Regions from separate parts of the Providencia sp. PROV_01 genome, predicted to be linked through region 2. Evidence: predicted binding sites of a transcription regulator. Region 2 holds the regulator's gene; the other holds the start of a gene.

Region 1 (7,936 bases), 2.2 Mb from region 2:
CTTCACGTTTTGTCAGCCACTACGGATAAAATAGAATAAGCCCAAATACAGCAAAGATGGCAAGGTGTATCCAACCTTGAATGGGAGATGTTTTCTGACCATTAAATGAAAGCATAGTCAGTAACATGGTGATTGCGAATAAAACAATTTCCGCGTTAGAAATCCCCATAATGACTTGTTTACCGGTAATAATGCCGATAATTAATACTGCTGGCACAGTTAAACCTACTGTTGAGACAAATGCGCCTTGGCAAAGGTTTATCGCTCGTTGCATTTCATTATTCATTGCCGCTTTTACTGCTGTGATTGATTCAGGTGTAAATACGATAATGGCGATCAGGACACCACCGACTGCTGCTGGTGCTCCTAAGGCTTCAATTCCGTAATCAGTCACGATGGCTAAATAATGCGCAAGTAACACAATAGGGAGTATCAGCCCAATTAACACACAAGAACGAATAATAATCGTTTTTTTGTTTGACTCAGCGTGGTTATCTTTCTTTTCGACATTATTGTCTGCCAAAGCATCGCTAGCTGAAATGTATTGTTCTGGGACATTCATCAGCCCTTTAGGCGGCTGGATAAAAAATCGTCGGTGACCTCGCATCTGCATCCACAAGAAAGCACCATAGATAAGTATAGTAATACCTGAAATACCAATGGCTTGCGTATGGGAATACTCCCCTTGGCTAGAGGTATAATTTGGTAGGATTAACGCTAAACCAGTCAGTAATACGATCATTGAAAGATAACTGTTGGTTCCTTGCGTATTATATTCTTGTTCACCATTTCTAGCTGAACCTGCGAGTAAGCAGATACCTACGACGAGGTTCATGATAATCATCATCACGGCGAATATGGAATCACGCCCAATAGTTGGAAAATCACCGGGACCTAGTAGAACCGAGGCAATAAGAATGACTTCAATTAAGACAATAGATAAAGTCAGGATCAGCGTTCCGTATGGCTCACCCAATTGTTCAGCAAGATGGTCAGCCTCTTTAACGACACCAAAGGAAGCGGTGAGAATTGTAATGAACAGCAGTAAAAAAATCCAAGTTGCACTAAATGCAGAAAGACTGTCATTAAGTAATGTTTCGCCACTTAAAATAAAGAAAATGACGACTAACCAAGAGCCGATTAACCGGCTCCAAGTTGTTAACGGGATGAGTGGACTATTGAAACAGAAGCGCCCCATATTGTTTTCCTTTAGAAGAAAGGGCCGTCCCTGTTGCTGATACGCACTTGAGGTCGTCCTCAAGCCGAAAGAATATTAATCGGTCATTACTATAGCATTCATCTATTATCTTGCAACTCCTGCATGGAAATAAGCTTTATAGTCGCGCTGATAACATCGAAGGGGATTGTGACTCGCTTAAACACGATAAAATAAGATATTTCTATATGACAGATTACTTATTAGCTAGCTATAAACATTCATTTATTAATAAAGATTGGATTAGGTTTAAGTATTGACTTTGCTTAAAATTTTTCTTGAATAAACAATGTTTATTAAGAGCCAATAATAATTACATAAGAAATTATTTTTGATTTTAATCACATATGTGGAATATTGTTCATACATTAATGAATTAAAAGCACTATTGTTAAAAAAATGAAAATAGATTGTTTGTTTTATTTGACGGGGTGACAAATGAGCGCAGTAAAATATGATTATATTATTGTAGGTGCGGGTTCTGCCGGTTGTGTTCTTGCTGCTCGGTTGATCCAAGAGACGCAATCCAAAGTATTACTTATTGAAGCGGGTGGTAGCGATAACCACTTGTTTATTCGTATGCCAGCTGGCGTGGCGAAAATTATTGCCCAAAAAAGTTGGCCTTATGAAACTGAGCCAGAGCCTCACGCGAATAACCGTAAAATGCAAATTGCCCAAGGGAAAGTGTTGGGGGGAAGTAGTTCTGTCAATGGAATGATTTATATCCGAGGCCAGAAACAAGATTATGATAATTGGGCTCTAAATTACGGCTGTGAAGGCTGGGGATACTCGGATGTATTGCCATGGTTTAAAAAGGCAGAGAGTAATGAAAGCCTGACAGGAGAATACCATGGAACAGAAGGCCCACTTCCTGTCAGTGAAAATAGATACCGGCACCCATTATCAATGGCATTTATTCGTGCAGCGCAAGAGCATGGTCTTCCTTATGTCAATGACCTTAATGGGGAAAGCCAGCAAGGAACAAGCTTTTACCAGACGACAACGCATAATGGAGAAAGAGCCAGTACATCAAGAACCTATTTAAAATCAGTGGAAAAGAGTGATAAGTTGACATTAAAGCTTGGCACTCAAGTGAACCGTATCATCATTCGCGATGGCCGCGCGATTGGTGTTGCCTATCAAGGGAAAAATGGTCATGAAGTTGAGACATTTGCCAGTTGCGAAGTATTGGTCTGTTCGGGTGCGATGGGCTCTGCAAAATTATTGATGCTATCAGGTATCGGGCCAGAGGAGCACTTGTCTTCGTTGGGGATCCATACTCATGCGAATCTACCTGTTGGTAAAAATTTTCATGACCACCTACATATGTCAATTAACGTCACGACTAAGCAGCCAATAAGTTTATTCGGCGCAGACCAAGGTTTAAATGCGATTAAACACGGGGTCGAGTGGATGGTATTTCGCAGTGGACTGCTCACCTCTAACGTTTTAGAAGGCGCTGCATTTAAAGACAGCTGCAACCAAGGCCGTCCTGATGTACAAATTCACTTTTTACCTATTTTAGATAGCTGGGATGATGTTCCTGGTGAGCCTCTGCCCGCAGCCCACGGCTTTTCATTAAAGGTCGGGTACTTACAACCTAAGTCCCGTGGTGAAGTTTTATTGCGCAGCACAGACCCACAAGCCCCACTAAAAATTCACGCTAATTATCTTGCCTCACCCGAAGATATGGAAGGTTGCAAACGTGCGGTTAAGTTTGGCTTAGATGTATTGGACTCCCCTTCATTACAAGTGCTAAGCAAAGAGGTTCTAATGCCACCTGCTTCTGTACGTCATGATGACGCTCAACTTGAAGAGTTTGTCCGAAATTTTTGTAAAACGGTTTACCATCCTGTGGGAACTTGTCGTATGGGAACGGATACCACAACATCAGTGACTGATTTGCGGTTACGTGTACATGGTATTGAAAACTTACGTGTCGTGGACTGTTCTGTGATGCCTGAAATTCCAAGTGGCAATACCAACGCACCAACGATAATGATTGCAGAACGCGCCGCAGCGATGATTATAGAAGATAGGAACGCAAATTAACCTTGTGATAGGCTGATATAGAAAAAACAGCATAAAACCAAGGTAACACCTGAGCTTTATGCTGTTTCAATAAACTTAAGGTACGTTATAGACCAATTGTGGTACTACACATTAAACAAGAAGTTCAGCACATCGCCGTCTTTAACGATATAGTCTTTACCTTCTGCGCGCATTTTACCGGCTTCTTTTGCGCCTTGCTCACCACGGTACTGGATAAAATCATCAAATGCGATAGTTTGCGCACGGATAAAGCCTTTTTCAAAGTCAGTATGGATTTTACCTGCGGCTTGTGGTGCCGTTGCACCGACAGGGATAGTCCATGCACGCACTTCTTTCACCCCAGCAGTAAAATAAGTTTGCAGGTTTAATAACTGATAGCCGGCACGAATAACACGGTTAAGACCCGGTTCTTCAATACCTAAATCAGCCATAAACTCATCGCGCTCTTCGTCTTCAAGTTCTGCAATATCAGACTCAATCGCTGCACAGACGGGAACAACTACAGAGCCTTCGGCTTCTGCAATTTTATACACCACATCTAAGAAGGGATTATTTTCAAAACCATCTTCATTAACGTTAGCAATGTACATCGTTGGCTTTAATGTTAAGAAGCTCAAGTAGCGGATAGCGGCTTTATCTTCATTAGATAACTCTAATGTACGCAACATACCTGCTTGCTCTAGGTGCGGCAAACATTTTTCTAATGCTTCTAATTCTGCTTTTGCGTCTTTATCGCCACCTTTTGCGCGTTTTTGGACACGATGGATAGCGCGCTCACAGGTATCAAGGTCAGCAAGTGCTAATTCAGTATTAATGACTTCAATATCTGCGGCAGGGTCAACTTGGCCTGCAACGTGGATGATATTGTCATTTTCAAAACAACGAACAACGTGACCAATGGCTTCGGTTTCACGGATATTCGTTAAAAATTGGTTACCTAGGCCTTCACCTTTAGATGCCCCTTTGACTAAGCCCGCGATATCCACGAACTCCATCGTAGTTGGTAAAATACGCTGTGGCTTCACAATTTCAGCTAATTGATCAAGACGTGGGTCTGGCATTGGCACAACACCCGTGTTTGGTTCAATTGTACAGAAAGGGAAGTTGGCTGCTTCGATGCCGGCTTTGGTCAATGCATTAAACAGAGTGGATTTACCCACGTTAGGCAGACCAACGATACCGCATTTAAAACCCATATGTTTCTCACCTTAATAGCGAGGGGCAGACATACGCTGCACCCAATGTTTAGAAATTGGCGCTGATTATACACAAAAAGTCGATTCGGATGAAATGAACTCTTATGCAGTTGCTTTGAAGCCATGTAGACGATTGATGGCTTTGTCCATTCCGTCTGCTAGCAGAATATCTGTACACCTAGCCGCTTCATCAATTGCATCATCAATGAGTTTTTGCTCAGATAACGGTGGCTTACCCAAAACAAAGCCAACCACTTTGTTTTTATCACCCGGGTGGCCAATACCTATGCGTAAACGATAAAAATTCGGGTTATTGGCGAATTTACTTTGAATATCTTTCAACCCATTGTGGCCGCCATTGCTGCCCCCTAATTTCATTTTAGCTACACCGGGGGGTAAATCGAGTTCATCATGGGCGACTAAAATTTCATCGAGATTGATGCGATAAAAATTGGCTATAGCGGCAACCGACTTACCACTTAGGTTCATAAATGTGGTTGGAACCAGCAGACGGATGTCATTACCGCCCATATTAATACGTGCGGTATAACCAAAAAACTTTGCTTCTTCTTTCAATGGCTGATTATGGCGCTCAGCCAGTAAATCAACATACCATGCACCTGCATTATGGCGCGTTTGTGCATATTCAGCACCCGGATTGGCAAGTCCAACAATTAACTTAATTTTGCTCACGGTGGTGATTTCACTATCAGTTATGAAAATAATGCCCTAGTTTACCTTGTGAAATGCAGGATGTACAAAATTGTGATGGATAAAGTAACTATGATTATAATTGCTTAATAAACTATTCGGGCTTTCTGATTTTTTGATGAAAAGCATTTTTTGTACAGATATTCTTGCTAACTTCCTTCCTTGTGATGTCTATCGCAAAAAATTTTACTTAATGCACTATAATCATTACATAAATATAAAGTATGACCGAATTTATTTACACATGCTTGCTTATCAGTTTACTGGTACTGGAGGTATATATGAAACGGAAAAGCGCTCATCTTCTTGGTAATGTCTTCATGGGAATCGGAATGGTGTTGATGATCGGGAGTATCGGTGTCAACTTATTCTCTCATATCGTTAACTTAGGCCTTTCAGAACTTATCACGAACGGTTCCTTATTCGGCATTTTTATCGGTGCGATGGTATGGTTAGTCGGTGCTAGGATCGGCGGCCGTGAAAAAGTTGCAGACCGTTACTGGCAATTGAAACAACAATATCATTCACGCAGAGATAATCACCGCTATCCATAACATAAATAGTCTAGAGCAATTAATTGCTGATAATGGTGAACGAGTTTGATAATTAGGCATTAAGAAGAGTGAAATCCCAAAGAATTTTGCTCTTTTGTCGTGAATATTGTTAGTTATTTTAGATGGCTATTTTTGTCGTTTCATAATGTGAAATCACCACTATGATCGGTGATAAAATATAAAAATGAGCCCCAGTGGCTTTTTCTGCCAAAATCATAAAGCCCCTGCAAATGACATTGCAGGGGCTTATATTTTTTTGTGACTTTTTCATCACGGTTGAACGCTAAAATCCAATATTGGAGAATTAGTGTTCAAACATTGCTGAAATTGACTCTTCGTTACTAATACGACGGATAGCTTCAGCTAACATACCTGAAAGCGTTAAGGTGCGAACATTGCTCAGCGCTTTGATTTCAGGAGAAAGAGGAATAGTGTCACAAACAATGACTTCATCAATGACTGAATTTTTGATGTTGTCTACAGCATTACCTGAGAAAATCGGGTGTGTAGCGTATGCAAATACACGCTTCGCACCACGTTCTTTCAGTGCTTCTGCTGCTTTACACAGCGTACCACCGGTATCAATCATATCGTCCACTAAGATGCAATCACGACCTGAAACATCACCAATGATATGCATGACTTGAGAAACGTTCGCACGTGGGCGGCGTTTGTCAATAATGGCCATATCGGTGTCATTCAGGAGTTTTGCGATAGCTCTAGCACGTACCACGCCGCCGATGTCTGGAGATACAACGATTGGGTTTTCCAAATTCTTCTGTAACATATCTTCCAGAAGAATAGGGCTACCAAATACATTATCCACAGGAACATCAAAGAAGCCCTGGATCTGCTCTGCGTGTAAATCGACAGTGAGCACACGGTCTACACCTACACTTGACAGAAAATCGGCAACAACTTTAGCGGTGATTGGTACACGGGCAGAACGTACGCGACGATCCTGTCTTGCATAACCGAAGTAAGGGATAACAGCGGTAATACGACCAGCAGATGCACGGCGTAGGGCATCGACCATAACAACCAGTTCCATCAGGTTATCGTTGGTTGGTGCACAAGTTGACTGGATGATAAAAATATCACCACCGCGAACATTTTCATTAATTTGAACACTGACTTCGCCGTCGCTAAAACGACCAACAGCCGCGTCTCCAAGATTAGTGTAAAGGCGGTTAGCAACACGTTGTGCTAGTTCCGGTGTAGCGTTACCAGCAAAAAGCTTCATATCGGGCACGAGAAAAACCTCAGGCTTGCGTCCAGAGAGATATTGTTGACCAACAGCGACAAGGCTTATTGGTGCAATACACGGGTTATCCCAGCGCGGAACTTGTGCAGTGGGGAAACGTTAACGCCTTGAGCGACGAACCCTTGCACCCACGATGGGGCTTTATTTAACACCTGCAGGGCATCCGCTTGTGTTTCAAATTCAGAAAAAACACATGCGCCTGTTCCTGTAAGGCGAGACGGAGCATATTCTAACAGCCAAGAAACAAGCTGTTCAACCTCACGAAAACGTTTTCTTGCGATTGGTTCGCAGTCATTTGCGTACGGAGCCAGTAATAATGCGGCTAGGGAGCGTTTTGGAGAATTTCGATTTAATTGTGGATCTGTGAAGATCATCGGGGTTGATATTTCAATTCCGGGATGAGCCACCAAATACCATTTCTCTTTAGGGGAAGCTTTGGTTAAAATATCACCAACCCCTTCGGCAAAAGCTGCATGCCCACGAACAAACACAGGAACATCTGCTCCTAATGATGCGCCTAATTGCGCAAGGACTTCATCAGAAATCTGTGTTTTCCAGTGTTCGTTAAGCGCAATTAAGGTAGTTGCTGCGTTTGATGAGCCTCCACCAATACCACCGCCCATTGGTAATATTTTATGAATACGGACATCGGCACCTAGTGGGCCACTGTGTTGCAACGTATCGCGGCAATAGGATTGTAATAATCTAGCAGCCCGTAAAATTAGGTTTTTTTCGGGGGGAACCCCTTGCATATCCGTCAATAAATTCAACTGGTCGTCATCACGTGTTGTGATAGTGATTTCATCGCCATAATCGACAAATTGAAATAGAGTTTGTAACTCGTGATAGCCATCAGGGCGTTGGCCGGTGATGTACAAAAAAAGATTTAATTTTGCCGGAGAAGGCCATGTTAACGTCATTTTTTCAGTGTCCAACTATCCAT
Region 2 (7,936 bases):
TCTCTGAGAAAAAACAATCATTGACTTAAATAGGCTATTTTCCTGCTTTGGCTGTGCTATGATAGCCGCCCTTATTATTTTTATGGTGTTTTAATCATCGTTCTGATTGCCAACATGATAAAAATATGCATAAGAAAATAATATATAATGATAAAAATCAGTCGGATAGGCTAATATGCTTCTACTTATTGATAATTACGATTCATTTACTTACAACTTATACCAATACTTTTGTGAGTTAGGGGCTGAAGTTGTAGTAAAACGTAATGATGAAATTACCATCGAAGAAATTGAACAGCTTTCGCCTACACATCTTGTGATTTCACCTGGGCCATGTACACCGGATGAGGCTGGCATCTCCCTTGAGGCGATAAAATATTTTGCAGGTAAACTGCCCATTTTAGGCATTTGCTTAGGGCATCAAGCGATTGGGCAAGCATTTGGTGCATCAGTCGTCAAAGCACGAGAAGTTATGCACGGTAAAACCTCTGCTATCCACCATAATCATCAAGGTGTATTCAAAGGCTTAAATCGTCCCTTAACAGTGACACGCTATCACTCGTTAGTGATTGCAGCAGAGACACTCCCTGTTTCTTTTGATGTATCCGCATGGTCACTGAATAATGGCGATGTTGATGAAATCATGGGAATACGGCACAAAACCTTGCCTATAGAAGGTGTTCAGTTCCATCCTGAAAGTATTCTGAGTGAACAAGGCCATGAATTACTAAACAATTTTCTAAAATATTAATTTAGCAATCGTATTCAGAAAAAATTAATTATGCATATTATGCCCTTTGCTATTGCTCTTTTTTGATTTTTTATTCATATTTAATGCTTATATTTTCATAATTGCATTAAATAAGAGCAGGTGAGGGGTATGTCTGAGCAACCAGTAGTAAATCGGCAAACTTTTGATCAAGTTATGTTACCTATTTTTTCGCCAGCGGAATTTATTCCAGTTAAAGGCGAAGGTAGCCGCGTTTGGGATCAGCAAGGTAAAGAATATATTGATTTTGCTGGTGGGATCGCTGTTCTTGCTTTGGGGCATTGCCACCCTAGTTTGGTGGCTGCGGTGCGTGAACAAAGCGAAAAGCTATGGCATGTCAGTAATATTTTCACTAACGAGCAGGCGCTAAAGTTAGCACAAAAGCTCACGAATGCGACATTTGCTGACCGCGCATTTTTTGTGAATTCCGGCTCAGAAGCTAACGAAGCTGCGTTTAAATTAGCACGCCGCTACGCTATTACTAAATACAGCCCCTATAAAACTAAGATTATCGCTTTCAAACAAGCTTTCCACGGACGCACATTATTTACTGTTTCGGTCGGTGGGCAAGCAAAATATGCGGATGGTTTTGGGCCAAAACCTGCGGATATTATTCATGTGCCATTTAATGACCTTGATGCTGTCAAAGCGGTCATTGATGAAAATACCTGCGCAGTTGTTCTTGAGCCAGTACAAGGTGAAGGTGGCGTCACCGCAGCAACAGCGAAATTTCTGCAAGGAGTTCGTAAGCTGTGTGATGAAAATAATGCCTTGTTGATTTTTGATGAAGTACAAAGCGGTATGGGCCGTACAGGTAAATTATTTTCTTATATGCATTACAATATTGTGCCTGATATTTTAACCACGGCAAAAGCATTGGGTGGCGGTTTCCCTATTAGTGCAATGATCACCACTGAAGAAGTGGCAAAAACCATGGAAGTGGGTGCGCACGGTACCACCTATGGTGGCAATCCCTTAGCGTGTGCAGTTGGTAATGCGGCGTTTGATATTATTAATACTGAGGAAGTATTAAATGGTGTCGAAAAGCGTCGTGAATTATTTGTCGCTCATTTAAATAAACTGAATGATAAATATCACATTTTCTCTGAGATCAGAGGAATGGGGTTATTAATTGGCGCTGAATTAGATGGCAAACTATTGAATCGCTCGAAAGATATCCTGCAAGCCAGTGCAGTAGAAGGTCTGATGATGCTCAATGCCGGCACCAATGTTTTACGTTTTACGCCTTCACTGATTATTTCCGAGGAAGAAATTAATAGCGGCATGGCGAAATTAGAAACGGCGATTGGTAAGTTATTGAATTAGTGGTTTATTGAAAAGTTGCAGAGGCATTTCTGTCTCTGCAACTTGTATCGTTAATATTACGTTCTATTTCGGCCAGATATTTTTATTGTATTTTTCGCTTTTAATTCTATTTGTTTTTGTTGCAATTGTTCTGGTGTGCTGGATATGGTGATGCCAGCAGCCAGACATTGACTGTTATGGGAATGTGAATAATTCACAACTGTTTTTTTCTGCATTAAACTACGATTGTTCTGTGTATTTTTTGCCGTGACGTTCTCTTTACTATCTATTGTTTTTTGTTTAATTTCACTTGGCTGCTTGACGATAGTTTCTTCATTTGTAGATAAATCATCTAGAGGTACGTCAGTAAGAGTTATTGTATTTAGAATGTATTCGTGTGACCTATGATGGAATTTATCAAGCAGAGTGAAATAGTTATTGCTTAACTCCTCTAGCGAGTTTTTTAATTCTCTATTTTCGAGTCTTAGTGTTTTAACTAATGACGAATCTTCCATTTCATTGGTTTCGGGCTTCGCTAAAAAAGTTAATTCGTCATCAAAATCAAAGTTATGGTCCTCATCATGATAAATAGGGGTACCATCTTCATCACAGATAATTAAATTTTTTTTAATTATTGACTCTTCTGGGGTTACGCTGTTTTTTTCTTCCATTAATTTTTTCGATATTTGACTTTTTTTGGGGTTAATGGATTTTTTATTATAGTTATTTAACGTTATATTATGAATTTTGTTTTTAATATCATCTAATTCTTTAATTAATAAATTTTTAATGATTAATTGTAAATTAATTAATGATTTTAAATTTTCATTTTGGTCTTCCACCCCAAATGTATTTTCTATCTCTTTATATGATGACTCTAATATTTCATGTTTTTTTTCAAGATAATAAATCCCTCTTATTTTTGACTCGTTTTTTATCTCTAATTTTAATTTGTATATATCATTTTTTAATTGTTCTTTAGTTTCAATTAATTCTATATTTTTAATATGGTATGTGTAATGGTCTATTAGGTCATTCTGTTCTTTAATTATTTTATTGTTGACTAATTCTTCTACATAGGGCTTGTCTATTTTTAATGCGTTACTTATTTTTCTATTAATTTCATCTTTAGTGTTTTTTACTGTTGGGGATATTTCAAACGACTTTTTAAGTAGTTCATTTTCTAATGATATTATTTTATTTTGATTTAATTCGACTTTTAATCGTGAGTTATTCTCATTTTTTTTGGTTTCTATTTTTTTTAACTCTAAGTAAAACTTTGAATCCATATTTACTTTGTTTTTTTTGTTAAAACTAAATAAATGAATGAAATTATTCAATCTAGTATTACGTATTTTCTTAATTATTGGGAAATAATTTTCCGCTATTTCTAATGCTATGTTTTTTTTAAAGATGGGATTGCTTACATTTCTATTGATGGTGTCTATGTGCATGAGAGATCCTTAATTATCAATTAATGCTATTTTGGGTTGTTTTTAGGTTAGTTAATATAATAAATCGATGTTTATGATTATTTATTTACATGTGTGTGATATTTGTGTTTGGATTTGTTCTAGCCAATGCAAATATTTTAATTGATTGAATAATAAGTCGATTTTACTTATTTTATTATTGGTGACTTGTAAAGTGCTAGTAATTGAGAGTTAGTCTTCATTTGGGCGTCTATTTCAGCGATTATTTTTATATGGTTATTCATTTCTTGGGTCAATTGGTATTCTTTTTCTATTATTTTTAATAAATCAGAACTATTAACTAAAATTTTATTTTTTGCTAAGTTATCTTTGCTAAGGCTGGTTTTCTGTGTGGTAATTTTACTCGATAAATTATAATGTTCTTTTATTCGTTGTGCTCTTAGTAATGATGACTTTGTTTGCGGTATATTTCCCTTGAACTCAAAAGTGGTTTTTGGCAAAGAGGTGATTCTTTGATTAGGCCGATTTTCTTCACAAATTTTGTAATGTATATAAACTAATTTCTTATTAAATTTGCTTTCTGTTTTATATTTTATACCCACGGAAGGTAGTGTGATATGACGAATAGACTCTTGAATGATTTGTTTTTTTAAAGGAAGCATTGAACCATTTTTATTAGTTAGAGGTTTAGGTAATACAAATTTTTTTATAATCTCTTTTTTTTCTTGTAGACTTTTATTGTTAATGCCAGGGATTCTAATATCGCGATATAAAAAATCAGCATATTCAGCATTTTTTTTGGGGAGTTCTTTGTATTGGTCAAGAATAACTCTATTTTCTTTTATTAATGAGTCTGTACTTTGCTCAGAAAGAAAAGTAGATGAATATTTTCCGTATAGCTTAATTTTCAATTGATTGACTTTTTCGTAAAATTCACCAGTGCTTAAACACTTAATATTATTGGTTTCTTCTAAGTCGCTCTCATAGGCGGAATCAATACTCTCAGTGCTACAGGTACGAGTTGGTTTTAGCTGGTTATTCGTATCAAGTGGACTTTTTTTCAGTGAAGAGGTAATCGTAAAAATTTTTTTGATGAAATCATCGGAATTAATGATTTTTTTGAAAATCGTCGGATTACCCGATAAATAGTCTAATGTAATGGTCATAAATATTTCCCTAATTAATAAGATAATAATTATTATTCTATAAGGGGAAGTGATAAAGAGAATATAAAGAAGCGATTTTATTAGAATTTAATATGATAAATAAATAGCCCAGCCAAAGGTGGCCAGGCTGAAAGGTTAATTAACGAGTACCGTAAACAACAATGGTTTTACCATGTGCAGAGATCAGGTTTTGGTCTTCTAACATTTTTAGAATACGGCCGACTGTTTCACGGGAACAACCCACGATTTGGCCTATTTCCTGACGAGTAATTTTGATTTGCATACCGTCTGGGTGTGTCATTGCATCAGGTTGTTTAGCTAAGTTTAATAGCGTTTGAGCAATACGGCCTGTAACGTCTAAGAATGCGAGGTTACCGACTTTCTCAGATGTTGTTTGTAAGCGACTAGCCATTTGCGCAGAAAGGCGCATTAAAATATCAGGGTTTACCTGAATTAATTGACGGAATTTTTTGTAAGAAATTTCAGCAACTTCGCAGGCTATTTTGGCTCTAACCCACGCAGTACGTTCTTGCCCTTCTTCAAATAACCCAAGCTCACCAATGAAATCCCCCTGATTCAGGTAAGAGAGGATCATTTCTTTGCCTTCTTCATCTTTAATTAAAACAGCCACCGAACCTTTAACGATATAGTAAAGGGTTTCTGCTTTCTCACCCTGATGGATAAGAGTGCTCTTGGATGGATATTTATGAATATGGCAGTGTGACAAAAACCATTCAAGAGTAGGGTCTGTTTGTGGCTTGCCGAGAACCATTAGCGTTATCCTCTGTATGTTATTGCAGCCATTCAGAAAAACATACTAGAAAGGCTGGCTTTAAAGTCACTAGCTTAGCATATTAATTTGCCTTATATACCTTTAAATAATCTAACAGCTGATTGCTTCAGCGTTTTTGATTGCTTTGGGTAACGCAAATTGATATCAACACTATAATATGATCAATTAAACCGTTGAGTTTTGATCTTAATCCTATCAACTAAGTATTGTTTGTAGCATATCCAATAAAGAAAGTCTTCCCTGTATCGCTTCAGCCAAATAAAGTTGATATAACATTCATTGTATCTATGGAACAATGTAGCCTTTAAACCGATTTCATTTCAAGGGGAAATATAATGGAAGCAAGAGTTAAGTGGGTTGAAGGACTTTCTTTTCTAGGGGAGTCTGCGTCTGGGCACCAAGTGATGATGGACGGCAATGCAGGTGATAAAGCTCCAAGCCCAATGGAAATGGTGCTAATGGCTGCGGGTGGTTGCAGCGCGATTGATGTCGTTTCGATTCTACAAAAAGGCCGCTATGATATTACGGATTGTGAGGTGAAATTAACCTCACAGCGTCGCGAAGAAGCCCCTCGTTATTTTGTGAAAATCCATTTACATTTTATTGTAACAGGGAATGAATTAACGGAAAAAGCGGTCGAACGAGCCGTTCAACTTTCTGCTGAAAAATATTGTTCAGTCGCATTGATGTTAGAGAAAACCGTTGAAGTCACACACAGCTTTGAAATAAAAAGCTAAAAATAAATTTAATTTTTATTGGTATATTTGAATTAAAAGATGCTTACCTTAATTAATGATAAGCATCTTATTTATTAATCAAAAAATAATTTAATTGTTGTCCTTTTGATTAATTAGTTTTTCGACTATTGGCGCCATAATTAATTCCATGGCTAAACCTAGTTTTCCTCCGGGGACGACAATTGTATTCATTGCAGAAATGAAAGAGCCAGATATCATTGATAGCAAATAGGGGAAATCAATTTGCTCTAGCCCACGAAAGCGGATCACAATAAAGCTTTCATCTTGTGATGGAATGGCTTTAGCCGAAAATGGGTTGGAGGTATCTACCGTCGGAACGCGTTGAAAATTGATGTGAGTGCGAGAAAATTGTGGCGTGATGTAATTAATATAGTCACCCATAGAACGCACGACAGAGTCCATAACGGCTTCGCGGGAGTGCCCTCGCTCTGTCGTATCACGGATTAATTTTTGGATCCATTCTAGGTTGACTATAGGGACAACACCGACAAGTAAATCAACATGTTGTGCGACATTATGTTCCGGTGTGACAACACCGCCATGTAGCCCCTCATAAAACAAAATATCCGTTTTATCTGGCAGCGGTTCCCAAGGGGTAAATGTCCCGGGCTGCAAGCCATAAGGTACCGCTTCATCATAAGTATGTAGATATTTACGGGATTGCCCACAACCCGTTTTTGCATAGTCGACTAAAGTTTGTTCAAGCAAAGCAAAATCATTCGCTTCGGGGCCAAAGTAACTGATGTGCCGGCCTTGTTCTCTGGCTTTTCGGATAGCCATATCCATTTCAGGGCGTGTATAGCGGTGAAAACTATCCCCTTCTAATGTTGCAGGCTGGATATTTAATTGATGAAAGACTTTACGAAATGCTTGGCTAGTTGACGTTGTGCCAGCCCCGCTTGAACCGGTGATAGCAATGATTGGGTGCTTTTTAGACATCGTGGACTCCCTGTGCTGCGCTTATAAGCACTATTTTAATCAATAGTGCATGAAGCGGATTAACGGGTGTTAGGGTTGTGAGCCTTATTTGATGGTTTTACGACATGATTATGTTGGAAAACACGCAACTTTTTTATGACAAAAGATGACGTAAAAATGAACCATGGAATAAAAACATCATACAGAAAAACTTCCTTTAGGCATGAAATTAACCGATTCATGCAATTCAGACCAGACTAGCACAATTTCGCCAGAAACTAACTGCCGTTTCACATCGTTAACCTTATCTTGCAGGCTTTTTTCATGGGAGCCGTAGTCGGTTCCCTCACGCAATACGTAGCTCTCAATCAGGTTTTCCAATGTTTCAGGCTCAAGTTCTTGCCAAGGAATAATCACATTATTTCCTTATCTAAATAAGGGGTTAGCCATTGAGGAATACGGCTTTCTAACCACATTTGCGGTTTTCTCAATGTACCGCTCACAAAGCCGACGTGCCCGCCATGTTCTGTCATTTGGTATTCCACATTGTGGGGTAAAAATGATAAATCAGGAACAACTTCAGGCGCCATAAATGGGTCATCTTTGGCGTGAATAATTAACGTTGGTTTAGTGATATAAGCTAACTTGGGTAATGCACTGCATTTTTGATAATAATCTGTCGCATCATCAAATCCATGAATACGAGCAGTAATCACATCATCAAACTCACGGATCCGCTTAAGCTGCTTCAATTGTAAGAGGTTTAAGGGTAATGAGCCTGGATAACGGACTAA

Evidence for each region. Region 2 encodes CRP, which controls carbon source genes, mostly activating them, when cyclic AMP is high. Its sites were predicted from a motif close to ATGTGANNNNNNTCACAT; they were not measured.
Region 1: the regulator CRP is predicted to act here: its motif matches at 5,338-5,355, upstream of pth (aminoacyl-tRNA hydrolase).

What each region holds. Positions count from the first base shown of each region.
Region 1 covers NZ_JBRFKD010000002.1:2,865,337-2,873,272, reverse strand. The annotation lists gene ACU696_RS13935 (calcium:proton antiporter) at 20-1,198, opposite strand; gene ACU696_RS13930 (GMC family oxidoreductase) at 1,655-3,268, shown strand; gene ychF (redox-regulated ATPase YchF) at 3,373-4,464, opposite strand; gene pth (aminoacyl-tRNA hydrolase) at 4,567-5,157, opposite strand; gene ychH (stress-induced protein YchH) at 5,457-5,729, shown strand; gene prs (ribose-phosphate diphosphokinase) at 6,034-6,981, opposite strand; gene ispE (4-(cytidine 5'-diphospho)-2-C-methyl-D-erythritol kinase) at 7,038-7,913, opposite strand; gene lolB (lipoprotein insertase outer membrane protein LolB) at 7,910-7,936, opposite strand, start outside.
Region 2 covers NZ_JBRFKD010000002.1:695,013-702,948, forward strand. The annotation lists gene ACU696_RS03950 (aminodeoxychorismate synthase component II) at 176-751, shown strand; gene ACU696_RS03955 (aspartate aminotransferase family protein) at 881-2,095, shown strand; gene ACU696_RS03960 (hypothetical protein) at 2,152-3,528, opposite strand; gene ACU696_RS03965 (hypothetical protein) at 3,696-4,673, opposite strand; gene crp (cAMP-activated global transcriptional regulator CRP) at 4,813-5,445, opposite strand; gene ACU696_RS03975 (OsmC family protein) at 5,802-6,203, shown strand; gene ACU696_RS03980 (phosphoribulokinase) at 6,294-7,163, opposite strand; gene ACU696_RS03985 (YheU family protein) at 7,341-7,559, opposite strand; gene ACU696_RS03990 (hydrolase) at 7,556-7,936, opposite strand, start outside.